DNA from 3 places in the Enterobacter sp. I4 genome. Region 2 is predicted to be linked to each of the others. Evidence: predicted binding sites of a transcription regulator. Region 2 holds the regulator's gene; each other region holds the start of a gene.

Region 1 (9,610 bases), on a different contig from region 2:
GGACTCTCAAGGAGTCAGGGAGAACTCATCTCGGGGCAAGTTTCGTGCTTAGATGCTTTCAGCACTTATCTCTTCCGCATTTAGCTACCGGGCAGTGCCATTGGCATGACAACCCGAACACCAGTGATGCGTCCACTCCGGTCCTCTCGTACTAGGAGCAGCCCCCCTCAATTCTCCAGCGCCCACGGCAGATAGGGACCGAACTGTCTCACGACGTTCTAAACCCAGCTCGCGTACCACTTTAAATGGCGAACAGCCATACCCTTGGGACCTACTTCAGCCCCAGGATGTGATGAGCCGACATCGAGGTGCCAAACACCGCCGTCGATATGAACTCTTGGGCGGTATCAGCCTGTTATCCCCGGAGTACCTTTTATCCGTTGAGCGATGGCCCTTCCATTCAGAACCACCGGATCACTATGACCTGCTTTCGCACCTGCTCGCGCCGTCACGCTCGCAGTCAAGCTGGCTTATGCCATTGCACTAACCTCCTGATGTCCGACCAGGATTAGCCAACCTTCGTGCTCCTCCGTTACTCTTTGGGAGGAGACCGCCCCAGTCAAACTACCCACCAGACACTGTCCGCAACCCGGATTACGGGTCTACGTTAGAACACCAGCCATTAAAGGGTGGTATTTCAAGGGCGGCTCCACGCAGACTGGCGTCCACGCTTCAAAGCCTCCCACCTATCCTACACATCAAGGACCAGTGTTCAGTGTCAAGCTATAGTAAAGGTTCACGGGGTCTTTCCGTCTTGCCGCGGGTACACTGCATCTTCACAGCGAGTTCAATTTCACTGAGTCTCGGGTGGAGACAGCCTGGCCATCATTACGCCATTCGTGCAGGTCGGAACTTACCCGACAAGGAATTTCGCTACCTTAGGACCGTTATAGTTACGGCCGCCGTTTACCGGGGCTTCGATCAAGAGCTTCGCGTTGCCGCTAACCCCATCAATTAACCTTCCGGCACCGGGCAGGCGTCACACCGTATACGTCCACTTTCGTGTTTGCACAGTGCTGTGTTTTTAATAAACAGTTGCAGCCAGCTGGTATCTTCGACTGATTTCAGCTCCACCCGCAGGGGCTTCACCTACATATCAGCGTGCCTTCTCCCGAAGTTACGGCACCATTTTGCCTAGTTCCTTCACCCGAGTTCTCTCAAGCGCCTTGGTATTCTCTACCTGACCACCTGTGTCGGTTTGGGGTACGATTTCGTGTTACCTGATGCTTAGAGGCTTTTCCTGGAAGCAGGGCATTTGTTACTTCAGCACCGTAGTGCCTCGTCATCACACCTCAGCGTTAAAAAGGTACCGGATTTACCTGGAACCTCCGCCTACATGCTTAAACCGGGACAACCGTCGCCCGGCTAACATAGCCTTCTCCGTCCCCCCTTCGCAGTAACACCAAGTACAGGAATATTAACCTGTTTCCCATCGACTACGCCTTTCGGCCTCGCCTTAGGGGTCGACTCACCCTGCCCCGATTAACGTTGGACAGGAACCCTTGGTCTTCCGGCGAGCGGGCTTTTCACCCGCTTTATCGTTACTTATGTCAGCATTCGCACTTCTGATACCTCCAGCACCCCTCACAGGACACCTTCAACGGCTTACAGAACGCTCCCCTACCCAACAACGCCTAAGCGTCGCTGCCGCAGCTTCGGTGCATGGTTTAGCCCCGTTACATCTTCCGCGCAGGCCGACTCGACCAGTGAGCTATTACGCTTTCTTTAAATGATGGCTGCTTCTAAGCCAACATCCTGGCTGTCTGTGCCTTCCCACATCGTTTCCCACTTAACCATGACTTTGGGACCTTAGCTGGCGGTCTGGGTTGTTTCCCTCTTCACGACGGACGTTAGCACCCGCCGTGTGTCTCCCGTGATAACATTCTTCGGTATTCGTAGTTTGCATCGGGTTGGTAAGCCGGGATGGCCCCCTAGCCGAAACAGTGCTCTACCCCCGAAGATGAGTTCACGAGGCGCTACCTAAATAGCTTTCGGGGAGAACCAGCTATCTCCCGGTTTGATTGGCCTTTCACCCCCAGCCACAGGTCATCCGCTAATTTTTCAACATTAGTCGGTTCGGTCCTCCAGTTAGTGTTACCCAACCTTCAACCTGCCCATGGCTAGATCACCGGGTTTCGGGTCTATACCCTGCAACTTAACGCCCAGTTAAGACTCGGTTTCCCTTCGGCTCCCCTATACGGTTAACCTTGCTACAGAATATAAGTCGCTGACCCATTATACAAAAGGTACGCAGTCACCCCATAAAGAGGCTCCCACTGCTTGTACGTACACGGTTTCAGGTTCTTTTTCACTCCCCTCGCCGGGGTTCTTTTCGCCTTTCCCTCACGGTACTGGTTCACTATCGGTCAGTCAGGAGTATTTAGCCTTGGAGGATGGTCCCCCCATATTCAGACAGGATACCACGTGTCCCGCCCTACTCTTCGAGTTCACAGCATGTGTGCTTTCGTGTACGGGACTATCACCCTGTACCGTCGGACTTTCCAGACCGTTCCACTAACACACAAGCTGATTCAGACTCCGGGCTGCTCCCCGTTCGCTCGCCGCTACTGGGGGAATCTCGGTTGATTTCTTTTCCTCGGGGTACTTAGATGTTTCAGTTCCCCCGGTTCGCCTCGTTAGCCTATGTATTCAGCTAACGATAGTGCAACGAATTGCACTGGGTTTCCCCATTCGGACATCGCCGGGTCAAGGGTTCATATCACCTCGCCGGCGCTTTTCGCAGATTAGCACGTCCTTCATCGCCTCTGACTGCCAGGGCATCCACCGTGTACGCTTAGTCGCTTAACCTCACAACCCGAAGATGTTTCACTTCTGATTGCGAAAATTTGAGAGACTCGAACACACATGAGCTGTGTGTCGTTTCAATTTTCAGCTTGATCCAGATTTTTAAAGAGCAAATATCTCAAACGTCACCCGAAGATGAGTTTTGAGATATTAAGGCAGGTGACTTTCACTCACGAACCAGCAAGTGGCGTCCCCTAGGGGATTCGAACCCCTGTTACCGCCGTGAAAGGGCGGTGTCCTGGGCCTCTAGACGAAGGGGACACTGAAGTCTCAATCGCAAGACGCCTTGCTGTTTACTTTTCATCAGACAATCTGTGTGAGCACTGCAAAGGCAGGTTCTTTAAGGTAAGGAGGTGATCCAACCGCAGGTTCCCCTACGGTTACCTTGTTACGACTTCACCCCAGTCATGAATCACAAAGTGGTAAGCGCCCTCCCGAAGGTTAAGCTACCTACTTCTTTTGCAACCCACTCCCATGGTGTGACGGGCGGTGTGTACAAGGCCCGGGAACGTATTCACCGTAGCATTCTGATCTACGATTACTAGCGATTCCGACTTCATGGAGTCGAGTTGCAGACTCCAATCCGGACTACGACGCACTTTATGAGGTCCGCTTGCTCTCGCGAGGTCGCTTCTCTTTGTATGCGCCATTGTAGCACGTGTGTAGCCCTACTCGTAAGGGCCATGATGACTTGACGTCATCCCCACCTTCCTCCAGTTTATCACTGGCAGTCTCCTTTGAGTTCCCGGCCGGACCGCTGGCAACAAAGGATAAGGGTTGCGCTCGTTGCGGGACTTAACCCAACATTTCACAACACGAGCTGACGACAGCCATGCAGCACCTGTCTCAGAGTTCCCGAAGGCACCAATCCATCTCTGGAAAGTTCTCTGGATGTCAAGAGTAGGTAAGGTTCTTCGCGTTGCATCGAATTAAACCACATGCTCCACCGCTTGTGCGGGCCCCCGTCAATTCATTTGAGTTTTAACCTTGCGGCCGTACTCCCCAGGCGGTCGACTTAACGCGTTAGCTCCGGAAGCCACGCCTCAAGGGCACAACCTCCAAGTCGACATCGTTTACGGCGTGGACTACCAGGGTATCTAATCCTGTTTGCTCCCCACGCTTTCGCACCTGAGCGTCAGTCTTTGTCCAGGGGGCCGCCTTCGCCACCGGTATTCCTCCAGATCTCTACGCATTTCACCGCTACACCTGGAATTCTACCCCCCTCTACAAGACTCTAGCCTGCCAGTTTCGAATGCAGTTCCCAGGTTGAGCCCGGGGATTTCACATCCGACTTGACAGACCGCCTGCGTGCGCTTTACGCCCAGTAATTCCGATTAACGCTTGCACCCTCCGTATTACCGCGGCTGCTGGCACGGAGTTAGCCGGTGCTTCTTCTGCGGGTAACGTCAATCGGCAAGGTTATTAACCTTACCGCCTTCCTCCCCGCTGAAAGTGCTTTACAACCCGAAGGCCTTCTTCACACACGCGGCATGGCTGCATCAGGCTTGCGCCCATTGTGCAATATTCCCCACTGCTGCCTCCCGTAGGAGTCTGGACCGTGTCTCAGTTCCAGTGTGGCTGGTCATCCTCTCAGACCAGCTAGGGATCGTCGCCTAGGTGAGCCGTTACCCCACCTACTAGCTAATCCCATCTGGGCACATCCGATGGCAAGAGGCCCGAAGGTCCCCCTCTTTGGTCTTGCGACGTTATGCGGTATTAGCTACCGTTTCCAGTAGTTATCCCCCTCCATCAGGCAGTTTCCCAGACATTACTCACCCGTCCGCCACTCGTCAGCAAAGCAGCAAGCTGCTTCCTGTTACCGTTCGACTTGCATGTGTTAGGCCTGCCGCCAGCGTTCAATCTGAGCCATGATCAAACTCTTCAATTTAAGTTTGATGCTCGTGAATTAAACTTCGTAATGAATTACGTATGTTCACTCAGAGACTTGGTATTCATTTTTCGTCTTGCGACGTTAAGAATCCATGTCACTTTGAGTGCCCACACAGATTGTCTGATAAATTGTTAAAGAGCAGTGCAACGCGGCTTTCGCTCACCGTTGCGAGGTGGCGTATATTACGCTTTCCTCTTTCAGAGTCAACCCGTTATTTCAGGATTTTTTCTCTTCAGCCGACCGGGCTGTCTGTGAAGTGATTCACAACCGCCGTGTCGATGGAGGCGCATTATAGGGATCCCAGTTTTTAGCACAAGTACTTTTTAGATCTTTTTTTCCAACTGATGATTTTCCGTGCTTTTCGCTGAAATCCCGCCCGATCCGCTTAAAAATTGACGCATTTTGCCTTGCCTCGATCCACGAATACGATCAAAGTCTTCTTTATAGCGTTCATCTGTATCGAGGTAGATATGTCTTCAGTATTACGTCCCTATAAAGATCTGTTCCCACAGAAAGGCGATCGCGTGATGATCGATGCCAGCAGCGTGGTCATTGGTGATGTTCGCATGGCCGATGATGTCAGCATTTGGCCGCTCGTGGCGATCCGCGGCGATGTTAACTATGTAGCTATCGGTGCACGCACCAATATTCAGGACGGCAGCGTACTGCACGTAACGCATAAATCGTCCTACAACCCGGAAGGCAATCCACTCATCATCGGGGAAGACGTCACCGTCGGCCATAAAGTGATGCTCCACGGCTGCACGATCGGTAACAGAGTTCTCGTTGGGATGGGATCTATTTTGCTGGATGGCGTGACGGTAGAAGATGACGTCATGATTGGTGCTGGAAGCCTTGTTCCGCAAAACAAACGCCTGGAAAGTGGCTATCTCTATTTAGGCAGCCCGGTAAAACAGATCCGCCCCTTAAAAGAGGCGGAAATCGAAGGATTGAAATATTCAGCGAACAATTACGTAAAATGGAAGAATGACTATCTGGATCAGGATAACCAGACCCAGCCCTGATCGTCTTCCTGCCCATCGCGGATTAAATCGCTGGCTTCCTCTTCAAGATCCCAGCGATTTTCGCAAAACACCGCCAACGGATCTGAACCATCAAAGCGCTGGAGCAGCGTGTCCCTTTTAATTGCACAGGTCAGCTGCATTCCATGCACCAGCACCGGGAAGCAGACCGCTTGCCTGCTCTCATCCCAGATTTCTCTGTCGGGAAAATGAATCGCCTGATTCACGCTGTCAGTTCCTGTTTCAGCTTTTCGATAACCGGTTCTACGGCAGGTAACACACCGTGCCACAGCAGCACCGCATGTGCCGCCTGCCCCACCAGCATACCGAGGCCATCAGCCAGATGTTTTGCACCCTGTTGCTCACACCAGGTCAGAAAAGGCGTCTTTCCTGATTGATAAAACATGTCATAGGCGTAGATATGGGAATGTATCAGGCTCGCGGGAATTGCCGGGATCTCTCCATTTATACCGCTGGAAGTGGCATTGATGACCAAATCGAATTCGTGCCCCGCGAGATCATCCAGCGCTACCGCGGTTACGCTGCCCGTATGTTCGAACAATGCCGCCAGCGCTTCTGCTCTGGAGAAGGTACGGTTGGTTATTGTTACCGCGCAGTCCAGTGAAAGGAGAGGAAGCAATACGCCGCGCGACGCTCCCCCCGCGCCGATCAGCAGGATCCGAAAGCCTGGTTTGATAAACGACAGTCTTTGCAGATCGCTAAGTAAACCTATGCCATCGGTGTTATCACCCAGAAGGCGACCATCTTCAAGCCGCTTAAGCGTATTGACGGCGCCTGCGAGGGACGCTCGCTCGGTCAGTTCATCCGCACGCCCGAAAGCCTCTTCTTTAAAAGGCACCGTAATGTTCGCACCTTTACCGCCAGCATCAAAAAAAGCGTTCAGCGTCGGTATAAATGCATCAACGGGTGCAAGGACCCTGCCATACGGGTGATCTATCTGCAACTGCCCGGCGAACAGCTGATGAATCAGAGGCGACTTGCTGTGTGCAATCGGATTACCAAAAACAGCATAGGTTTCCATCATATTACCCCTGGCGAAAACGTTCGCCGGTTAAGGCGTCGCGAATTTCCGACGGGTTAAGACGACCACCGGTTTCACCCACGGCGACCGGGAAATCATTCCCGAACTGCGCCAGAACGTCTTCCGTAGTACGGCAAGGAGGGAGACCGGTCAGGTTGGCACTGGTTGAAACCAACGGTTTGCCAAACGCCTGGCATAACTCCACCACCAGCGGATGGTCGGTTACACGCACCGCGAGCGAATCGAAACGGCCCGTTAACCAGCGCGGCGTAGTCGGTTGCGCAGGAAAAACAAACGTCACGGGACCAGGCCACGCAGAGAAAATGGTTTCCCGCTGTGCAGGCGTCAGCATGGAATCATCAATATAAGGCTTAAGCTGCTCGTAATTCGCAGCGATCAAAATCAATCCTTTTTCCACAGGACGCTGTTTAAGCGCCAGCAACCGGCTAACGGCGACTTCGCTGTCAGGATCGCACCCGACCCCAAAAACGGCTTCTGTTGGATAGGCGATGACTTCTTCTTTTTTCAGGACTTCCACCGCCTGCGCGATGGAGCCTGATGGCAGGTTATTATTCACTGATTTGATCCGCCGAAACCGGCTTTCCACATTGTTTACTGGCGCAAAAGCGTTTCATGCCTTGCGCCGTTTTCTTCTCTATAAGTAACGGATAATCGCAATGAGCGCAGACACCCGCTACTGGTTTGAAATTGATAACGAACTGGCATTCAGGATAGCGATCGCATGAATGGAAGGTCTTACCATAACGGGAGCGGCGCTGCACCAGTTGCCCACGCTGGCACTGAGGGCAGGCAATTGCCGTCTCATCTGGCTTATCAATTTGTTCCGTATGTTCACATTCCGGGTAACGACAGCATCCGATAAACATCCCGAAACGTCCCTGCCGCAGCGCAAGTACACCCCCACAGAGCGGACAGAGCTGACCCTCCAGAATTTTAACAATATGTCCGTCCGCCTGGCTTTTCAGGGGACGAACATAATCACATTCCGGATAGTGTGAACAACCGAGAAACGGACCGTGTTTCCCGGACCGAATAACAAGTTCAGCCCCACACTGTGGGCAGGGCTCGTTTTTATGCACCGTGAAGAGTGCTGATTTGGCCATAACAACTCTTGTTGCTGCACATTGAATTAATGCAGCATACCTTCATTCACTTCAAAGAGTAATTCTTCCATTTGCTGATAGGCGTTTTCACAGCCTGGAATGTTGAACAGAACCATCAGGATCACCCATTTCAGATCTTCCAGTTCAAATTCTGCTGTATCCAGCGCCATAACGCGCTCTATCACCATTTCTCTCGTTTCGAGGTTTAGCACCTGAATCTGCTCAAGGAATAAAATAAATCCCCGGCAGCTGGCATCCAGCCTTTCACACTCTTCAGCTGTATAGATGCGCACAGACAATGGGTCAGAAGCAAGCTGCATCGGTTCGGCGAGGCCGTCCTGATAATCAGCCAGCTTATCCAGCCACATCAACGCATTATAAATATCTTCCCGCTCAAAACCTGCGTCGGTCAGATCCCGTGTTAATTTGTCCTGATCCACGTGCATTTCTGCTTCGTTGTGGATGTAAGTCTCAAACAAATACATCAGTACGTCGAACATGGCATGCCCTCCTTAATCGGACATAGCCGCCGGGTACAGCTGCGATCCACCCTGCTAACTCCAGTTCGAGTAGCTGTGCTACCGTTACTGGCACAGGTTGGCCGGCACGTTCAGCGACAACGTCAACAGGTGTTACCTCATCTCCTACGTTAGCCAGGAGCTTGGGAAATGGCAATGCTACTGCCTCCTGATCTGATGAAATATGTCGCTTTTGAGGTTCATCCTGCAGCCAATGCAATCCGTACTGCAAATTTTCCAGGATATCCTCTTTACAGGTAACCAGCGTCGCCCCCTGCTTTATCAGCCAGTGCGGGCCTTCGCAGCCGGGGTTGCCAATCGGGCCGGGTAACGCAAAGACCTCCCGCCCCTGCTCCAGCGCGCACCTTGCGGTAACCAGCGATCCGCTGCGAATCGCGGCCTCTACCACCAGCACGCCCAGGCTTAACCCACTGATGATCCGGTTACGCCGGGGAAAGTTGCCCGGCCTGGGAGAGGTTGAGAGCGAAAATTCAGAGACGATTGCCCCCTCTGCGGCAATAAGTTGCTCAGCCAGCATTTGATGGCGATGCGGGTAGAGACTGAACAGACCATTTCCCAGCACGGCAATACTTCGCCCTTTTGCCGACAGCGCCGCGTGATGCGCCACGCCATCGATGCCGCAAGCCAGGCCGCTGGTGATGGTAAATCCACATTGAGCGAGTTGTTCACTGAGAATTTTCCCCCACCGCTCGCCGTACCACGAGGGCGCACGGCTGCCCACAACCGCAAGCTGCACGCTATTGAGCGCGTCGACGCTGCCTCGCACAAATAGCGCCCCCGGAAAGTCGGGGATAGTTCGCAACAAAGGCGGAAAGCGAGGATCATCAGCCGTCAGCAGGTGATTCTCCGCCTGGTCCAGCCATTTCAGGCTACGTTCAAGTTCACCCTCACTAAATGAAAAAAACCTTCCGGCCTGTTTGGCCGACAGCCCTGCGTCTCTGACAGCGTCGGCATCAACACACGTCTGGCGAAGCAGCCGCTGGGCGGTTTCCAGCATCGCATCACCACATAACGATCCGATGTTTATAAGCCTTAACCATATCTCTGTGGGCGTCATCCTTTTCCCTGCCATAAGCAGCCTCAGCAATCTTTGCGATTGGTCACTGATGCTGTCAATCGACCGGGGATTTGTCTAGAATAGAAGTAATATTCTTATCAACTCCTGAACACGACTCTGGAAATTTATG
Region 2 (9,610 bases):
AGGGTCCTGCCCGACGAACGGTTCGTCGAACATGATGAGATCGGGTTCCAGTGCAATAGCGCGCGCCAGCGCGGCGCGGCGCGCCATCCCACCCGAGAGTTCAGACGGCATAAGCTTCGCTGCTCCCCGTAGCCCCACGGCTTCAAGCTTCATCATCACCGTGCTTTGCAGCAGCGCAGGCGGAAGATGGGTGTGCTCGCGCAATGGATAGGCCACGTTGTCAAAAACGTTCATGTCAGTGAACAGCGCGCCCGACTGAAAGAGCATGCTCATCCGTTTGCGAACCGTGTAGAGGCGCGAGCGAGACATCTCCGGGACGTTTTCGCCGTCGAAGAGGATTTCGCCGCTATCAGGGGGGATTTGCCCACCGATAAGACGCAGCAACGTCGTTTTACCGATCCCTGACGGCCCCATGATGGCGGTGATTTTACCACGCGGCACGGTCAGCGAAATATCATCAAATATTAACCGGTTGCCGCGAGAAAAACTGACGCCCCGGACATCGACTATATTCGCCATCGTTTGGCTCATTTATGGTTCCTTTCTTACCTTGCTTCACGGCTGGCATGAAGCGTAAATCAGCCCTAAACCCCGCATTTTTACAGAATATTCGCTATTGGGGTTAGCTAAAGCTGGCATTTGTTTTACTTTTCCGGCGCATAAAGTCAAAATTAGGAATTCGTTACGTCTCAGACTTCATCTGGCGCCAATATTCGTGCGCAGTGGACCAGCGAGTATACCTGAAGAAAGGACTTTTGATGCTTTTAGCAACAGCACTGTTAATAATTGGTTTACTGTTGGTGGTCTACAGTGCTGACCGTTTGGTCTTTGCCGCATCAATTCTCTGTCGACTCATCGGCATGCCGCCCATCATTATTGGGATGACGGTGGTTAGTGTAGGCACTTCGCTTCCTGAAATCATCGTTTCTGTTTCAGCATCGCTGCATGGCCAGGTCGACCTCGCTATTGGTACCGCGATTGGCTCTAACATCGTCAATATATTACTGATTTTAGGCTTAGCCGCATTACTCCATCCATTTCGCGTGCATTCTGATGTTTTGCGCCGCGAATTGCCGCTAATGTTGGTCGTCAGTCTGCTGGCAGGCTGCGTGCTTTACGACGGGGTACTGAGCGTCGGAGACGGTATATTCCTTCTCGCCCTGGCCGGGATCTGGTTACTTTATAGCGTTAAAATCGCTCGCCTGGCGGAAAAACAGGGCAACGATAGCCTCACGCGTGAGCATCTCGCCGAGCTGCCCCAGGAGGGCACCTTACCCGTCGCCCTGCTGTGGCTGGGCGTGGCGCTGATCATCATGCCAATGGCCACGCGGATGGTCGTCGACAACGCGACGGTGCTGGCGAACGCGTTTGCGATGAGCGAACTGACAATCGGTCTGACGGTGATTGCCATCGGCACCAGCCTGCCCGAGCTGGCCACCGCCATCGCCGGAGCGCGTAAAGGGGAAGATGATATCGCCATCGGCAATATTATCGGCTCGAATATTTTCAATATCGCGATCGTGACGGGGCTGCCGGCGCTAATCTCGCCGGGGCCGTTTAACCCGATGGTCTTCACGCGCGATTACGGTGTGATGCTGCTGGTCAGCGTAATTTTCGCCCTGCTCTGCTGGCGGCGAAAAGAGCAGATTGGCAAGGGCGCAGGCGCGCTGCTGACGGGTGGATTTATCGTATGGATGGCGATGCTTTACTGGCTCTCGCCTCTTCTCTCTGGGTAAACGGAAACGCATTATGTCGCAAATAGAATTGCAGCCGGGTTTTGACTTTCAGAAAGCAGGCAAAGACGTTCTGGAGATTGAACGTGAAGGTCTGGCGCAGTTAGATCAGTACATTAATCAGGATTTTAGTCTGGCCTGTGAGAAGATGTTCTACTGTGCCGGTAAAGTCGTGGTGATGGGGATGGGTAAGTCCGGCCATATTGGGCGCAAGATGGCGGCGACGTTTGCCAGTACCGGCACCTCGTCATTCTTCGTGCACCCGGGTGAGGCGGCGCACGGTGACCTCGGCATGGTTACGCCGCAGGACGTGGTTATCGCCCTGTCCAACTCCGGGGAATCGAATGAAATCCTGGCGCTGATCCCGGTGCTCAAGCGCCTTCAGGTGCCGCTGATTTGCATGACCAGCCGCCCGGAAAGCAGCATGGCCCGCGCGGCGGATATCCACCTTTGCGTGAAGGTGCCTAAAGAAGCGTGTCCGCTGGGGCTGGCGCCTACCTCCAGTACGACCGCCGCGCTGGTGATGGGCGATGCCCTTGCCGTTGCGCTGCTGGAAGCCCGGGGCTTCACGCCAGAAGATTTCGCCCTTTCTCACCCTGGCGGCGCGCTCGGGCGCAAACTGCTGCTGCGGGTTAACGATATTATGCACACCGGCGATGAAATCCCGCACGTCAGCAAAGAGGCCTCTCTGCGCGATGCGTTACTGGAGATCACCCGTAAAAATCTGGGCATGACGGTAATCTGCGACGATCTGATGAAGATTCAGGGCATCTTCACCGACGGTGACCTGCGCCGGGTGTTCGATATGGGAGTGGATGTCCGCACGCTGGGCATCGCTGATGTGATGACGCCTGGCGGGATCCGCGTCCGTCCGGGCACGCTGGCGGTAGATGTGCTGAACCTGATGCAGTCCCGCCATATTACCTCAGTGATGGTTGCCGATGGCGACCAACTGCTGGGTGTGGTACATATGCATGATCTGCTGCGCGCAGGCGTAGTGTAATGAAGGATAAGACAATGAGTAATGCGGGTGCATCCCTTGCAACCTGTTATGGCCCGGTGAGCGCCCACATGATGGCAAAGGCGGAAAATATCCGTCTGCTGATCCTTGATGTGGACGGCGTGCTCTCCGACGGTCTGATTTATATGGGCAATAACGGCGAAGAGCTGAAAGCCTTTAACGTTCGTGACGGTTACGGTATCCGCTGTGCGCTCACCTCCGGCATTGACGTGGCGATCATCACCGGGCGGAAGGCTAAACTGGTAGAGGATCGGTGTGAAACGCTGGGCATTACTCATCTCTATCAGGGGCAATCTGATAAGATGGTTGCCTTCCGGGACCTGCTGGGAAAACTGGCTATTGCGCCAGAGAATGTGGCGTACGTCGGGGATGATTTGATTGACTGGCCGGTAATGGCGGAGGTCGGTCTGAGCATCGCCGTGGCTGACGCGCACCCGTTGCTGATCCCGCGTGCTGATTATGTTACCCATATTCAGGGTGGCCGTGGTGCCGTCCGTGAAGTCTGCGATCTGCTTCTGCTGGCGCAGGGCAAGCTTGATGAGGCGAAAGGGCAATCGATATGAGTAAAACCAGACGTTGGGTTATCATTCTGCTTTCGCTTGCCGTCCTGATACTGATTGGCGTGAACCTCGCCGACCGCGATGATGCGCAAACGGACGTGGTCAACACGAGTGACCCTACCTACAAAAGCGATCACAGCGATACCGTGGTCTATAGCCCCGAAGGCGCGCTGAACTATCGCCTGATTGCTCAGCATGTAGAATATTTTTCAGATGACGGCACCTCGTGGTTTACCCAGCCGGTCCTGACCACCTTTGATACGGACAAAGTGCCGACGTGGTCAATCAAGTCTGACCGGGCAAAACTGACGAATGACCGTATGCTCTATCTGTATGGTCACGTTGAAGTCAACGCCCTGACTGCGGACGCTCAGTTGCGCAAAATTACGACGGATAACGCCCAGATCAACCTGGTCACCCAGGATGTCACGTCGCAGGATTTAGTCACCCTGTATGGCACAACATTTAATTCCAGCGGTCTAAGAATGCGCGGGAACTTACGCAGCAAAAACGCCGAGCTGATTGAAAAGGTTAGAACCTCCTATGAAATTCAAAACAAACAAACTCAGCCTTAAAGTTGTTATCGCCAGCGCGCTGCTGGCGGCCAGTCTTCCCGCGCTTGCTGTGACTGGCGACACCGAACAGCCGATTCATATTGAATCTGATACGCAGTCTCTGGATATGCAGGGTAACGTCGTCACCTTCACCGGCAACGTCGTTGTGACCCAGGGCACCATTAAAATCAATGCCGACAAAGTTGTCGTGACCCGTCCGGGCGGCGAGCAGGGCAAAGAAATTATTGATGGTTATGGTAATCCGGCCACCTTCTACCAGATGCAGGATAACGGCAAGCCGGTAAAAGGCCATGCCTCGCATATGCACTATGAGCTGGCGAAGGATCTGGTCATCCTCACCGGTAATGCTTACCTGGAACAGCTGGACAGCAATATCAAAGGCGACAAGATCACCTATCTGGTGAAAGAGCAGAAAATGCAGGCCTCCAGCGAGAAAGGCAAACGCGTCACCACCGTGCTTGTTCCTTCGCAGTTGCAGGACAAAAACAACGGTCAGGCTCCGGCACAGAAAAAGAGTAACTAATTCGCTATGGCAACATTAACTGCAAAAAACCTCGCGAAAGCGTATAAGGGCCGCCGCGTCGTCGAAGATGTCAGTCTGACCGTCAACTCCGGCGAAATTGTGGGTTTGCTTGGCCCTAACGGTGCGGGCAAGACCACCACCTTCTACATGGTGGTAGGCATTGTTCCGCGTGACGCCGGCAACATCATCATCGATGATGAAGACATCAGCCTGCTGCCGCTGCATGCCCGCGCGCGCCGCGGCATCGGCTATCTTCCTCAGGAAGCATCCATTTTCCGCCGCTTAAGCGTCTTCGATAACCTGATGGCCGTGTTGCAGATCCGTGACGATCTGACAAACGAGCAGCGCACTGACCGTGCGAACGAGCTGATGGAAGAGTTCCATATCGAACACCTGCGCGACAGCCTTGGTCAGGCGCTGTCTGGCGGTGAACGCCGTCGCGTCGAGATTGCGCGCGCCCTGGCAGCAAACCCGAAATTCATCCTGCTGGATGAACCTTTTGCGGGCGTTGACCCCATCTCCGTTATTGATATCAAACGCATCATTGAGCATCTGCGCGACAGCGGGCTTGGCGTACTGATCACGGACCACAACGTTCGTGAAACGCTGGCCGTCTGTGAACGCGCCTACATCGTGAGCCAGGGCCATCTGATTGCCCACGGTACGCCGCAGCAAATCCTCGAAGATGAGCATGTTAAGCGCGTGTACCTTGGGGAAGACTTCAGACTCTGATAGGGTAGAGGTTAAATCACGCCGAACCGGAGAAAAACGCGCTGAACATGAAGCAAGGTTTGCAATTAAGGCTCAGCCAGCAACTGGCAATGACGCCGCAGCTACAGCAGGCGATCCGTCTGTTGCAGTTGTCCACGTTAGAACTCCAGCAGGAGCTCCAGCAAGCGCTGGACAGCAATCCGCTGCTGGAGCAAACCGATCTTCATGACGAGGTAGATACCCAGCAAACGCAGGACACTGAAACGCTCGATACCGTCGACGCGCTCGAACAAAAAGAGATGCCGGACGAGCTGCCGCTGGACGCCAGCTGGGATGAAATCTACACCGCAGGCACTCCTTCCGGTACGCGTGCAGACTATCAGGACGATGAACTTCCGGTCTATCAGGGCGAAACCACCCAGTCACTTCAGGACTACCTGATGTGGCAGGTAGAGCTGACCCCTTTCTCCGATACCGATCGCGCGATTGCCACCTCGATTGTCGATGCCGTTGACGACACGGGCTATTTGACCGTGACGCTGGACGACATTCTGGAAAGCATCGGCGACGACGAGATTGAACTGGAAGAGATCGAAGCCGTTCTGAAACGCGTTCAGCGTTTCGACCCGATTGGCGTCGCCGCAAAAGATCTGCGCGACTGCCTTCTGATCCAGCTCTCGCAGTTTGCCAAAGAGACGCCGTGGATTGACGAAGCGCGGCTCATTATCAGCGATCATCTGGATCTGCTGGCGAATCACGACTTCCGCACGCTGATGCGCGTCACGCGCCTGAAAGAAGAGGTGCTGAAGGAAGCGGTGAACCTGATCCAGTCGCTCGATCCGCGTCCGGGGCAGTCGATTCAGACCAGCGAGCCGGAGTATGTCATTCCTGATGTGCTGGTGAGAAAACACAACGGCCGCTGGGTCGTTGAACTGAACTCCGACAGTATTCCTCGCCTGCAAATCAACCAGCAGTACGCCTCCATGTGCACCAGCGCGCGTAACGATGCCGATAATCAGTACATCCGCAGCAACCTGCAGGAAGCACGCTGGCTGATCAAGAGTCTGGAGAGCCGTAACGACACGCTGCTGCGCGTCAGCCGCTGTATTGTTGAACAACAGCAGGCCTTCTTTGAACAGGGCGAAGAGTTTATGAAACCGATGGTGCTGGCAGACATTGCCCAGGCCGTCGAGATGCATGAATCAACCATTTCCCGCGTGACCACGCAAAAGTATCTGCACAGTCCACGCGGCATTTTTGAGCTTAAGTATTTCTTCTCCAGCCACGTAAGTACCGAAGGCGGCGGCGAAGCCTCGTCAACGGCCATTCGCGCACTGGTGAAGAAGTTGATCGCCGCGGAGAACCCCGCGAAGCCACTAAGTGACAGTAAGTTAACCACCATGCTGTCCGATCAGGGTATCATGGTGGCACGTCGTACTGTCGCGAAGTATCGAGAGTCTTTATCCATTCCGCCGTCTAACCAGCGTAAACAACTGGTTTGACACAACCGATAAGGAAGACACTATGCAGCTCAATATCACCGGACACAACGTCGAGATTACTGAGGCTTTACGCGATTTTGTGAACGCGAAGTTCGCGAAACTTGAGCAGTATTTCGAGAGAATCAATCAGGTCTACGTTGTGTTGAAAGTGGAGAAAGTGACTCATATCTCGGATGCGACCCTGCACGTCAACGGAGGGGAACTCCATGCCAGTGCGGAAGGGCAAGACATGTACGCGGCTATCGACGGCTTGATTGATAAGCTTGCGCGACAGCTCAATAAACATAAAGATAAACTGAAACAACACTAATTGTCCGGGCAGTTAACGGGTGCAGGACGGCCTGTTGTGAAACACAACAGGCCATTTGTACGGTTAGCGCTTAGGTGAAATTATGATAAACAACGATTCCGCTCTTCAACTGAGCAACGTCCTTAACCAGGAATGTACCCGCAGTGGCGTTCACTGCCAGAGCAAAAAACGTGCGCTGGAAATTATCAGTGAACTGGCCGCAAAACAGCTGGGTCTGCCGCCGCAGATCGTCTTTGAAGCCATTCTGACCCGCGAAAAAATGGGCAGTACCGGCATCGGCAACGGCATTGCGATCCCGCATGGCAAGCTGGAAGAAGATACGCTGCGTGCCGTGGGCGTGTTTGTGCAACTGGAAACGCCGATTGCCTTCGACGCTATCGATAACCAGCCTGTCGATCTGCTCTTCGCGCTACTGGTTCCTGCCGATCAGACCAAAACCCACCTGCACACGCTGTCGCTGGTTGCCAAACGTCTGGCGGATAAAACCATTTGTCGCCGTCTGCGCTCCGCGCAAAGTGATGAGGAGCTCTATCAAATTATCACTGAAGCAGAAGGCAATCAGGATGAGGCATAATCGGGAGATGGCTTTCAGAACTGCTGCCCTGAGGAGAAACGGAATATGGTGCTGATGATCGTCAGCGGTCGTTCGGGGTCCGGAAAGTCCGTGGCCCTGCGCGCGCTGGAAGACATGGGTTTTTACTGCGTAGATAACCTACCGGTAGTGTTGTTACCTGACCTGGCGCGAACGCTTGCGGACAGACAAATCTCTGCCGCCGTCAGTATCGACGTTCGTAACATGCCGGAATCACCGGAGATCTTCGAGCAGGCGATGAACAACCTGCCGGATTATTTCTCGCCTCAGCTACTGTTCCTTGATGCTGACCGCAATACGTTGATCCGCCGCTACAGCGATACGCGTCGCTTGCACCCGCTTTCGAGTAAAAATCTGTCGCTGGAAAGCGCCATTGATAAAGAGAGCGACCTGCTGGAGCCGCTGCGCTCCCGCGCCGATTTGATTGTCGACACCTCTGAAATGTCCGTCCATGAACTGGCGGAAATGCTGCGTACCCGTTTACTCGGCAAGCGCGAGCGCGAACTGACGATGGTGTTTGAATCCTTCGGCTTTAAGCACGGTATTCCTATCGATGCGGATTACGTTTTCGACGTGCGTTTCCTGCCGAACCCACACTGGGATCCAAAACTGCGTCCAATGACCGGTCTGGATAAACCCGTGGCGGCGTTCCTTGACCGACACACAGAAGTACACAATTTTATCTACCAGACGCGAAGCTACCTTGAGCTATGGTTACCTATGCTGGAAACAAACAATCGCAGCTACCTGACGGTGGCGATTGGCTGTACCGGCGGTAAACATCGTTCGGTGTACATTGCCGAACAGCTGGCCGATTACTTCCGCTCGCGCGGGAAGAACGTCCAGTCCCGTCATCGCACGCTGGAAAAACGTAAAACATGACCGTAAAACAGACCGTCGAAATCACCAATAAGCTGGGCATGCACGCGCGCCCGGCGATGAAGCTTTTTGAGCTGATGCAGGGTTTTGATGCTGAAGTCCTGCTGCGCAACGACGAGGGAACCGAGGCAGAAGCCAACAGCGTGATTGCGCTGCTGATGCTGGATTCTGCCAAAGGTCGCCAGATTGAAGTTGAAGCCACCGGCCCGCAGGAAGAAGAGGCGCTGGCGGCGGTGATTGCGCTGTTTAATGCCGGGTTTGACGAAGACTAACGTCTGCTTTGCTGGCGGGTAACGCACCGCGTACCCGCCCTACATCAACGCCTTTCTCTCCATAAAGCCTTGCCCACCTAACTGCTGCATCTGGCGCATGATCCACGCCTGGCGGCTACGCACGTAGCCTGACGGGGCGCTGGCTTTGAAACGGATAGGGTTCGGCAGAACGGCGGCAAGCAGCGCCGCTTCGGACATCGTCAGCCTGCTGGCGGGCTTGCCGAAATAGCGCTGCGACGCGGCTTCGACCCCAAACACGCCGTCGCCAAACTCCGCGATATTCAGATAGACGGTCAGGATCCGTTTTTTGCTCCACACCGTCTCAATCCCCAGCGTCAGCCCGGCCTCCAGCCCTTTTCTCACCCAGCTGCGACCGTCCCATAAGAACAGGTTTTTTGCCGTCTGCTGGGAAAGCGTCGACGCGCCGCGTACGCGGTTCTCATGGCGCTCGTTATGATCAAGCGCCTTTTCGATGGCCGCCACGTCAAAGCCCCAGTGTTCCGGGAACTTCTGGTCCTCTGCGGCAATGACCGCCAGCCCCATCCACGGCGAGATCGCATCCATGCTCACCCAGTCTGAATGGGCAACGTAGCTGAAATCACCCGAGAGCCAGGCACTCGCCTGACGCTCCGCCATCACGGCGGAAAACGGGACGGGCACGAAGCTGAACAGCACAATGCCTCCGCCCCAGAAAACCGCCAGAACCAGCACTATCCGCAACAGAAGCCGTTTTAACCACCCGGCGGGGGTAAATTTACGGCTCATTCGGTAAGAACCAGCACTCTGTCCACCAGCTTTTCAATGCCCGTGGCAGCCTCGGCGATGGTCTGCGCCAGCATATACGCCGGCGTGGTGATGATTTTGTTATCCTCATCCACCACGATGTCGTCGACCGGGCAAGGCACGTGTTCACCGCCCATATCCTCGATAAC
Region 3 (9,610 bases), 500 kb from region 2:
GGCGCTCTACCTCCAGCAGAATGGCGCGGATCATCTGCGCGCGTTCCGGCACCACGATCCCCATGCCGTTTTCCACCGAGGTGGTGTAGGCGGTGCTGTGGGCAAAGCCGCAGATGCCGCACACGCGGTCAGAGAGGAACGTGACCTCGTTGTAGCCCATGCGGGTTTCCGCCAGCTTTTCCATGCCGCGATGGACGTAGAACAGGCGGTAGTCGGCATCGATGATGTTCTCGCCGTCAACGAACAGGCGGAAGTGGCCCGGTTCGTCAGAGGTGACGTGCAGCGGGCCGATCGGCACCACGTTGTTCTTCTTGCTGCCCAGCTCGTTGATGAACTCGTAGGTTTCGCTGTCGGTGGTCGGGGCCGGACGCTGGCGGTAGTCCATGCTGTCCTTGCGCAGCGGGTAGAGCTCGTCCGGCCAGTCGTCCGGCAGCACCAGGCGGCGCTCGTCCGGCAGGCCGACCGGCACCAGGCCGTACATGTCGCGCACTTCGCGCTCGCCCCAGACGGCGGCAGGCACGCGCGGCGTCACGGACTGGTATTCCGGCTTGTTCGGGTCAACCTCAACGCGCACGGTAAGCCAGCACTTCTCGCCCTGCTCCATCGACATCACGTAGTACACCGCATAGCTGCCGCACAGCTGGCGCTCGTCATTGCCGAACAGCACCGACAGCCAGCCGCCCTGCCGGTAGTAAAGAAACTCCACCACTTCCGGCAGATAGTTCACCTTCACGGTGACGGTTACCTGGTCTTTGGTCTGCCAGGACTCCTCCAGCACCACGCCGGGGAAAGCCTGATGCAGCGCGGCGAGATACTGCTGACCTTTCTTTTCTTCAGACATAAATACTCTCTTTAATCACGCCACCAGCAAGGAGACGAACGCTAAAAATGCAAAACCAAAACCGGCCCAGGTGATGCGCGAGGTCGCGACAAAGCGCAGGCGCGCCATGCTGTTTTCAAACAGGGCAATCACCAGCACGCCGATAAGCAGCTTGAGTGCGGCAACCACCACGGCCAGGATCAGGCCGCCTGCGGAAAAATGCGTCATCTGCCCCCACGGGAAAAAGACGCCGAGGAACATCTGCAATACCACCAGCTGCTTGAGGCTGATGCCCCACTTGAGCACCGCAAAGCCGTAGCCGCTGTACTCGGTGAGCGGCCCTTCCTGTAGCTCCTGCTCCGCCTCCGCGAGATCGAACGGCAGCTTGCCCATCTCGATAAAGGTGGCGAACGCGCAGGCGCACAGTGCCAGCACCAGCGGAACGGAGCGGTCCACCGGCCAGTGGTAAACGGTATGGGTGATAAAGCTGATGTGGGTTGAGCCAGCAACCTGCGCGGCGACCCACAGCCCCAATAGCAGGATCGGCTCAACCAGCACGCCGAGCATTGCCTCGCGGCTGGCGCCGATGCCCGTAAACGGGCTCCCGGTGTCCAGGCCCGCAATCGCAAAGAAGAAGCGGGCGATGGCGAAGAGGTAAATCAGCGTAATCAGATCCCCGAGCGCCGGCAGCGGCGAGCCTACCGTGACCACCGGCAGCGCGGTGGCGATGGTCAGCATCACGCCGACCATCACGAACGGCGTCAGGCGGAAGACCCAGCCTGCGGCGTCCGGCGCCACGCTCTGGCGGGAGAGCAGCTTGAAGAGATCGCGGTACTCCTGGAGCACGCCAGGCCCGCGACGGTTGTGCATCCGGGCGCGCGCCACGCGCGTGATGCCGGAAAGCAGCGGCGCAGCGGCGAACAGCACCAGCGCCTGAAGTAATGCCAGTAACAGACTCATGTCAGGCTCCTCGGGAAATCACAATCACCACCAGCACCGCCAGCTCGATCAGCGCCAGACGGCGGAACAGCACGGGTACGGCGGCATTCTGCCAGCCCGGCACCCGGCCCTGCGGGTTAAGCCAGTGGCGCAGCTTCAGAACGGCTGCAAAGTTCTCCTTCACCGGCATGGCGAAACCGTGAGCGGTGATGACCATCGACTGCTCGTGTTCGTAGCCGCAGGCCCACGCCGCGCCGCGCGAGCGGGAGGCGAGACGGTCGCGTTTGAAGAACAGCATCAGGACAAACGGCAGCAGCGGTGCGGCAACCAGCAGCAGCGCCATCATTGGCTGGGAGACGCCGGTATGCGCCGTCGCCAGCGGCAGCGGAATGGCGTGGCCCAGCAGCGGCAGCAGCCACGGCGCGGCAACCCCGCCCGCAATGCAGCACAGCGCCAGCGCCACCACGCTGGTGGCCATCAGCACCGGCGCGCAGCAGGCGTTTTCCGCTTCCCGCGTGCGCGGCGCGCCGAGGAAGGTAACGCCGTAGACCTTCGCCACGCACATCACCGCCAGCGCGCCGGTAATCGCCAGGCCAACCGCCAGCAGCGGCCCCAGCAGGCGGCCGATAAACGCGTCGCTCTGGCCAAGCGCGAAGAACGACTGGTAAATCACCCACTCCCCGGCAAAGCCGTTCAGCGGCGGCAGCGCGGCCATCGACATCAGCCCGACCAGCATCGCAAGCGAAATGACGGGCATTTTTTTGCCGATGCCGCCGAGCTTTTCGATATCGCGATGGCCGGTGCGGAACCAGACGCAGCCCGCCCCGAGGAACAGGGTGCTTTTAAACAGGCTGTGGTTGATGAGGTGATACAGACCGCCGATAAACCCGGCGGCAATCAGCGCCGGCTGGCCGAGCGCCAGCCCGGTGACACCCGCGCCCAGCCCCAGCAGGATGATGCCGATGTTTTCCAGGGTGTGGTACGCCAGCAGGCGCTGGATGTTGTGCTCCATCAGCGCGTACAGCCCGCCGACGAACGCGGTGATCATACCGGCAATCAGCAGCACCACGCCCCACCACAGCGGCGGCAGGCCGCCGGTGAGCGTGATGGTCAGCATGCCGAACAGGCCGACCTTCATCACCACGGTGGAGAACAGCGCCGCGGCCGGCGCAGAGGCGCTGGCGTGCGCCTGCGGCACCCAGCCGTGCAGGGGGATGATCCCGGCGAGCAGGCCGAAGCCCGCCACGCCGAGCAGCCAGACGTCGTTCCCCAGCGGCTGGCCGTTAAGCGCGGCAAAATCCAGGGTGCCGAAACGCTGCCACACCAGCCAGCAGGCCACGGCCAGCAGCAGCGTGCCGAGGCGGCCGAGCGCAAACCACAGCTTGCCGGAGGCGCTGCATCCGGTCAGGAACACGCCGCACAGCGCCATGATCTCCGCCATCACCACCAGCGCGCCGAGGTTGCTGGCGATAACGGTGCAGACCGCCGCCGCCATCAGCAGGTTTACCAGCAGGCCGTTCACTCTGGCGTGCTGATGACGGTGCCAGTCAATATTAAACAGGCTGATAAACAGCCCGCACAGGCCAAAGGTCACCAGCCAGACGGCGTTCAGCGGCGTAAGCTGAACGGCATGGCGAACGAGCGGAATCACGGCTTCGGCGGTCTGACCGCCGAGTAACACCACCGCGCCCGCCGCCAGCGTCATCAGGCTGCCCGCCGCCCCGCCGATACCGGCGATCCAGCCGCTCAGGGTTTTATGGAAAGAGAACAGTAACGCCAGCACCGCAGCAGCGGTGAAGTACGCCACGGCGCTGTTAATCATGAATATCGCGTTCATTTCGCCCCCTCGTTAAGCGCCCGCAGCAGCGACAGATCGCCGACGTCGGTATTAATGGTCAGCTCGCGCTTGCGCCTGCTGGTGCGGGCAATATCGCGAATGTTGACCAGAATGAGCGCCTTCGTCGGGCAGGTCCGCACGCAGGCCGGACCCTGCTCATCGAAGCTGCACAGATCGCACTTCACCGCAACGGCCCGCACGCCCGGGACCCAGTCGAGCAGCGTGCTCACCCGTGCCGGAGCCGGTGGCGCAGGCGGCGCTTTCGGGGTATTGGCGTTCGCCGGAATGTGGAGCGGACGGCTGCCGGAAAATTCAATGGCGCCGAACGGGCAGGCGATGGCGCACAGCTTGCAGCTCACGCACAGGCTTTCGTTCAGCTGCACCGCGCCATCGACGCGGGTAATAGCGTTTACCGGACAGACGCCCGCGCACGGGGCATCTTCACAGTGGTGACAGAGCTGCGGGGCAGACTCTTTCTCATTACGCATGACGCGCAGGCGCGGCATGGACTGCAGCCCGTGCTGGCGGTGCGTTTCCGAACACGCCGCCTCACAGGTTCGACAGCCAATACAGACCGTCGAGTCAGCAATTACAAAACGGTTCACCGGGTCATCCTCTGGTGATGGTCATTTTTGACGAAAAAGCTGTCTTATCGACACTTCTCGACACTCGCTTTTCAGGCCACGTTCGCCGCGGATTTTCCGTCGATCAGCTGTTTCAGGTTGATCGGCAAATCATGCTCAACGGCGTGATAGAGGCCGTTGTAAACCGGCGCGATCTTCTCCAGATAGTGCTCCAGCACCTGCTGGCGATCGCGGTTGCTGACGTGACCGTCCACCATGCCGTCCGCCATCAGCTGCGCCCGGGCGATGCAGTGTCTGTCGCCCTCTTTCGTCTCAACGTAGTACTCAATCGTGTGGCTGTTGAAGATGTCCGCCAGGGTGACGTAAATCGTAAAGTGGCCGAATAACACGAAGCGCATGTCTCCCTGTGCCGCGCAGCTCATGGCGTGGTGCAGATGGGCCTTCGACAGCGTGATCCCCTGGACCAGTGAATTGCAGTACAGGTGCCACTGCTCCTGAAGCTGCTGATGACGTTGCGCGATGTAATCCGCTTTTTCGCTAATTTCCCAAATAGTCATAAAAGGTATCCGGTTAATGGAGATAGCGGCTGTAAAGCAGATTCCGTGCCAGTTTTTATTTAATTGATTTATATGAGTTTTAAATATAAAGGCGCTGCCACTGTCGCCATGTCGACGTGTCATTTCGACAGCGTTGACATCGTCACGCCGTAACGGAAATCAAGCTGGCACCGTTATTGCATTGAACGGGCAATTCATTAAGGAGGCGTCATGCACGAAATCACCCTCTGCCAGCGGGCACTGGAACTTATCGAACAGCAGGCGGTACTGAACCACGCGAAGCGCGTGACCGGCGTCTGGCTGAAGGTCGGCGCGTTTTCCTGCGTTGAGACCAGCGCCCTGACCTTCTGTTTTGAACTGGTGTGCCGCGGCACGCTGGCAGAAGGCTGCGAGCTGCATATCGACGAGCAGCAGGCGGAGTGCTGGTGCGAGCAGTGCCAACAGTACGTCACGCTGCTGTCTTCGAAGGTGCAGCGCTGCCCGCAGTGCCAGAGCGCCGGGCTACGCATCGTGGCGGATGACGGGATGCAGATCCAACGCCTCGAAATCGAGAAGGAGTAATGTATGTGTAGTACCTGCGGTTGCGCCGAAGGCAACCTGTATATAGAAGGGGATGAACATCGTCCTCACTCCGCGTTTCGCTCCGCCCCCTTTTCCCCTGCCCCGCGTCCTGCGGCGGCCCTGACCGGTATTACCTTTGCGCCGCAGCGTTCCGCCGCGGGCGACCTGCACTACGGCCACGGCGAAGCGGGCACTCACGCACCGGGCATGAGCCAGCGCCAGATGCTGGAGGTAGAGATCGACGTGCTGGACAAAAATAACCGGCTCGCCGCCCGCAACCGCGCGCGCTTTGCCGCGCGCAAACAGCTGGTGCTGAACCTGGTCTCCAGCCCCGGCTCCGGTAAAACGACCCTGCTGACCGAAACCCTCAGGCGCCTGAACGAGCGCGTCTCCTGCGCGGTGATTGAAGGCGACCAGCAAACCGTTAACGACGCGGCGCGCATCCGCGAAACCGGCACCCCGGCGATTCAGGTTAACACCGGCAAAGGCTGCCATCTGGACGCGCAGATGATTGCCGACGCCGCCCCGCGCCTGCCGCTGGCGGATAGCGGCATCCTGTTTATTGAAAACGTCGGTAACCTGGTGTGCCCGGCAAGCTTCGATCTCGGCGAACGGCACAAAGTGGCGGTACTCTCCGTTACCGAAGGGGAGGACAAGCCACTGAAGTACCCGCACATGTTCGCCGCCGCCTCCGTCATGCTGCTGAACAAGGTCGACCTGCTGCCGTACCTGAATTTTGACGTGGATACCTGTCTGGCCTACGCGCGGGAGGTAAATCCGGACATTCATATCCTGCTGGTCTCCGCCACGCGCGGCGACGGGATGGACGCCTGGCTGGACTGGCTGGAGAGTGAACGATGTGCATAGGCGTACCCGGACAAATCCATTCCATTGACGGGAATCAGGCCAAAGTGGAGGTCTGCGGCATTCTGCGCGACGTGGATCTGACGCTGGTGGGCAGCCACGATGAAGCGGGGGCCTCGCGCCTCGGCCAGTGGGTGCTGGTGCACGTGGGGTTTGCCATGAGCGTAATTAATGAAGCAGAAGCCCGCGACACGCTGGACGCCCTGCAGAATATGTTCGACGTCGAGCCGGACGTGGGCGCCCTGCTGTACGGCGAGGAGCGCTAGCATATGCGTTACGTTGATGAATACCGCTCGCCGGAGCAGGTGCTACAGCTTATCGAGCGCCTGAAAGCGCGCGCGGCGCTGCTGGACTACACCCAGGAGAGGCCGCTGCGGATCATGGAGGTGTGCGGCGGACATACGCACGCCATCTTTAAATTTGGCCTCGACCAGCTGCTGCCGGAGAATATCGAGTTTATCCACGGCCCCGGCTGCCCGGTGTGCGTTCTGCCGATGGGCCGCATCGACAGCTGTATCGACATCGCCAGCCGGCCCGGCGTGATTTTTTGCACCTTTGGCGACGCCATGCGGGTACCGGGGAAAAATGGCTCGCTGCTCCAGGCGAAGGCGCGCGGCGCGGACGTGCGGATCGTCTACTCGCCGATGGATGCCCTGACGCTTGCCATGAATAACCCCGACCGCAAGGTCGTCTTCTTCGGGCTGGGTTTTGAAACCACCATGCCCGCCACCGCCATCACCCTTCAGCAGGCGAAGGCCCGCCGCGTCACTAACTTTTTCTTTTTCTGTCAGCACATCACCCTCATCCCCACGCTGCGCAGCCTGCTGGAGGCGCCGGATAACGGCATCGACGCGTTTCTGGCCCCGGGCCACGTCAGCATGGTGATTGGCACAGAAGCCTACGGTTTTATCGCCGAACGGTACAATCGTCCGTTAGTGGTGGCTGGTTTCGAACCGCTTGATCTACTGCAAGGCGTGACCATGCTGGTTGAGCAGAAAATAGCAGCCCTGAGCGCGGTAGAAAATCAGTATCGCCGCGTGGTGCCCGATGCGGGAAATATACGGGCGCAGCGGGCAATAGCCGACGCGTTTAGCGTTGAGGGCGACAGCGAGTGGCGCGGGCTGGGGCTGATTGCCAACTCCGGCGTGCGCCTGACGCCCGCGTATCACGCCTTTGATGCCGAAACGCACTTCCGCCCGCGGCCGCAGCAGGTGTGTGACGATCCCCGCGCCCGCTGCGGCGACGTGCTCACCGGCAGGTGCAAACCTCATCACTGCCCGTTATTCGGCAACGCCTGTAACCCGCAAACCGCGTTTGGCGCGCTGATGGTCTCCTCCGAAGGGGCATGCGCCGCGTGGTATCAATATCGCAACCAGGAGCGTGAAGCATGAACACGGTGGAAATGGCGCACGGAAGCGGTGGACAGGCGATGCAGCAGCTGATTAACCGGCTGTTCATGGAAGCCTTTAATAACCCCTGGCTCGCCGAGCAGGAGGATCAGGCGCGCATCGCGCTCTCTACGCTCACCGCCCAGGGCGACCGGCTGGCGTTCTCCACCGACAGCTACGTGATTGATCCGCTCTTCTTCCCGGGCGGCGATATCGGCAAGCTCGCCGTCTGCGGCACGGCCAACGACGTGGCCGTCAGCGGGGCGATCCCCCGCTACCTCTCCTGCGGGTTTATCCTCGAAGAAGGTCTGGCGATGGAGACGCTCGCGGCGGTGGTGAACAGCATGGCGCACACCGCCCGCGAGGCGGGTATCGCCATCGTCACCGGGGATACCAAGGTAGTGCAGCGCGGCGCGGCTGATAAGCTGTTCATCAACACCGCCGGAATGGGGGCGATCCCCGCCGACGTTCACTGGGGCGCGCAACGGCTCAGCGCGGGCGACGTGCTGCTGGTGACCGGCACGCTGGGCTGTCACGGCGCGACGATCCTTAACCTGCGCGAAGGCCTGGGGCTGGACGGCGAGCTGTGCAGCGACTGCGCGGTACTCACGCAGCTGATCCAGACGCTGCGTACCGTTCCCGGCGTGAAAGCGCTGCGCGATGCCACCCGCGGCGGCGTGAATGCCGTGGTGCATGAGTTTGCCGCCAGCAGTGGCTGTGGTATTGAGCTTAACGAGCGCAGCCTGCCCGTCAGGCCTGCCGTTCGCGGCCTGTGCGAACTGCTGGGGCTCGACCCGCTGAACTTTGCCAACGAGGGCAAGCTGCTGATCGGCGTGGAGCGCCAGGCTGCCGAAGCCGTGCTGGAGAAGCTGCGTGCGCATCCTTCAGGGAAAGAGGCCGCCATCATAGGTGAAGTGGTTGAGCGCAAAGGGGTGCGCCTGACCGGGCTTTACGGCGTGAAGCGCACGCTGGATCTGCCGCACGCTGAACCGTTACCCCGTATTTGCTAGACCGCATCAATAGCGGTCAGCGCCGAACGTCTCTTTTTGCCAGTTTCTATTGGAAAGCAACAATGCCGTATACACCGATGAGCGATCTTGGACAGCAGGGCCTGTTTGACATCACGCGCACTCTTTTACAACAGCCCGATCTCGGCGCGCTGAGCGATGCCCTGACGCGGCTGGTCAGGCAATCCGCGCTGGCGGACAGCGCCGCCATTGTGCTCTGGCATAGCGCAACCCACCGCGCGAGCTATTTCTCAACGCGTGATAACGGCAAGGTCTTCGAGTATGAAGATGAAACGTTCCTGGCGCACGGCCCGGTGCGCCGTATCCTCTCCCGTCCAGAAGCCCTGCACTGCAACTTTGACCAGTTCCGCCAGGCGTGGCCTAAGCTTGCAGAGAGCAACCTTTACCACCCGTTCGGCCACTACAGCATGCTGCCGCTGGCGGTGGAGGGGCATATTTTTGGCGGCTGCGAGTTTATCCGCAATACCGACCAGCCCTGGAGCGAGGCGGAGTACGAGCGCCTGCATACCTTTACCCAGATTGTGGCCGTCGTCGCCGAGCAGATCCAAAGCCGCGTCACCAATAACGTGGATTACGACCTGCTGAGCCGCGAGCGCGATAACTTCCGCATTCTGGTGGCGATCACCAATGCCGTTCTGTCGCGGCTCGATATGGATGAGCTGGTCAGCGAGGTCGCCAAAGAGATCCACCACTACTTCAAGATCGACGCCATCAGCATTGCGCTGCGCGGGAACCGTAAAGGCAAGCTCAACATCTACTCCACCCACTACCTCGATGAGGCTAATCCGGCGCACGAGCAGAGCGAGGTGGACGAAGCGGGCACCCTTTCTGAGCGGGTATTTAAAAGCAAAGAGATCCTGCTGCTGAATCTCAGCGAGCAGGATCCGCTGGCGCCGTACGAGCGCATGCTGTTCAACACCTGGGGCAATAAGATCCAGACCCTGTGCCTGCTGCCGCTGATGTCCGGCAACACCATGCTCGGCGTGCTCAAACTGGCGCAGTGCGACGAGGCGGTATTTACCACCGCCAACC

Evidence for each region. Region 2 encodes sigma-54, which starts transcription at its own class of promoters, with help from an activator protein. Its sites were predicted from a motif close to GTTGGCACANNTTTCGCTNT; they were not measured.
Region 1: the regulator sigma-54 is predicted to act here: its motif matches at 4,868-4,887, upstream of MOQ06_RS15900 (gamma carbonic anhydrase family protein).
Region 3: the regulator sigma-54 is predicted to act here: its motif matches at 4,771-4,790, upstream of hycA (formate hydrogenlyase regulator HycA).

The regions. Positions count from the first base shown of each region.
Region 1 is NZ_JALBUO010000002.1:746,762-756,371, forward strand. It holds rRNA gene MOQ06_RS15885 (23S ribosomal RNA) at 1-2,808, opposite strand, end outside; tRNA gene MOQ06_RS15890 (tRNA-Glu) at 2,991-3,066, opposite strand; rRNA gene MOQ06_RS15895 (16S ribosomal RNA) at 3,152-4,693, opposite strand; gene MOQ06_RS15900 (gamma carbonic anhydrase family protein) at 5,167-5,721, shown strand; gene MOQ06_RS15905 (DUF1488 domain-containing protein) at 5,697-5,945, opposite strand; gene aroE (shikimate dehydrogenase) at 5,942-6,760, opposite strand; gene tsaC (L-threonylcarbamoyladenylate synthase type 1 TsaC) at 6,765-7,337, opposite strand; gene MOQ06_RS15920 (topoisomerase DNA-binding C4 zinc finger domain-containing protein) at 7,330-7,884, opposite strand; gene smg (DUF494 family protein Smg) at 7,911-8,384, opposite strand; gene dprA (DNA-protecting protein DprA) at 8,356-9,480, opposite strand; gene def (peptide deformylase) at 9,608-9,610, shown strand, end outside.
Region 2 is NZ_JALBUO010000001.1:287,008-296,617, reverse strand. It holds gene mlaF (phospholipid ABC transporter ATP-binding protein MlaF) at 1-531, opposite strand, end outside; gene MOQ06_RS01380 (calcium/sodium antiporter) at 759-1,736, shown strand; gene kdsD (arabinose-5-phosphate isomerase KdsD) at 1,750-2,736, shown strand; gene kdsC (3-deoxy-manno-octulosonate-8-phosphatase KdsC) at 2,751-3,317, shown strand; gene lptC (LPS export ABC transporter periplasmic protein LptC) at 3,314-3,889, shown strand; gene lptA (lipopolysaccharide ABC transporter substrate-binding protein LptA) at 3,858-4,412, shown strand; gene lptB (LPS export ABC transporter ATP-binding protein) at 4,419-5,144, shown strand; gene rpoN (RNA polymerase factor sigma-54) at 5,192-6,625, shown strand; gene hpf (ribosome hibernation promoting factor) at 6,648-6,935, shown strand; gene ptsN (PTS IIA-like nitrogen regulatory protein PtsN) at 7,018-7,509, shown strand; gene rapZ (RNase adapter RapZ) at 7,555-8,409, shown strand; gene npr (PTS phosphocarrier protein NPr) at 8,406-8,678, shown strand; gene mtgA (monofunctional biosynthetic peptidoglycan transglycosylase) at 8,718-9,443, opposite strand; gene elbB (isoprenoid biosynthesis glyoxalase ElbB) at 9,440-9,610, opposite strand, start outside.
Region 3 is NZ_JALBUO010000001.1:782,573-792,182, reverse strand. It holds gene hycE (formate hydrogenlyase subunit HycE) at 1-841, opposite strand, end outside; gene MOQ06_RS03725 (respiratory chain complex I subunit 1 family protein) at 857-1,780, opposite strand; gene hycC (formate hydrogenlyase subunit 3) at 1,782-3,596, opposite strand; gene MOQ06_RS03715 (4Fe-4S dicluster domain-containing protein) at 3,593-4,201, opposite strand; gene hycA (formate hydrogenlyase regulator HycA) at 4,273-4,737, opposite strand; gene hypA (hydrogenase maturation nickel metallochaperone HypA) at 4,948-5,298, shown strand; gene hypB (hydrogenase nickel incorporation protein HypB) at 5,302-6,165, shown strand; gene MOQ06_RS03695 (HypC/HybG/HupF family hydrogenase formation chaperone) at 6,156-6,428, shown strand; gene hypD (hydrogenase formation protein HypD) at 6,432-7,553, shown strand; gene hypE (hydrogenase expression/formation protein HypE) at 7,550-8,560, shown strand; gene flhA (formate hydrogenlyase transcriptional activator FlhA) at 8,623-9,610, shown strand, end outside.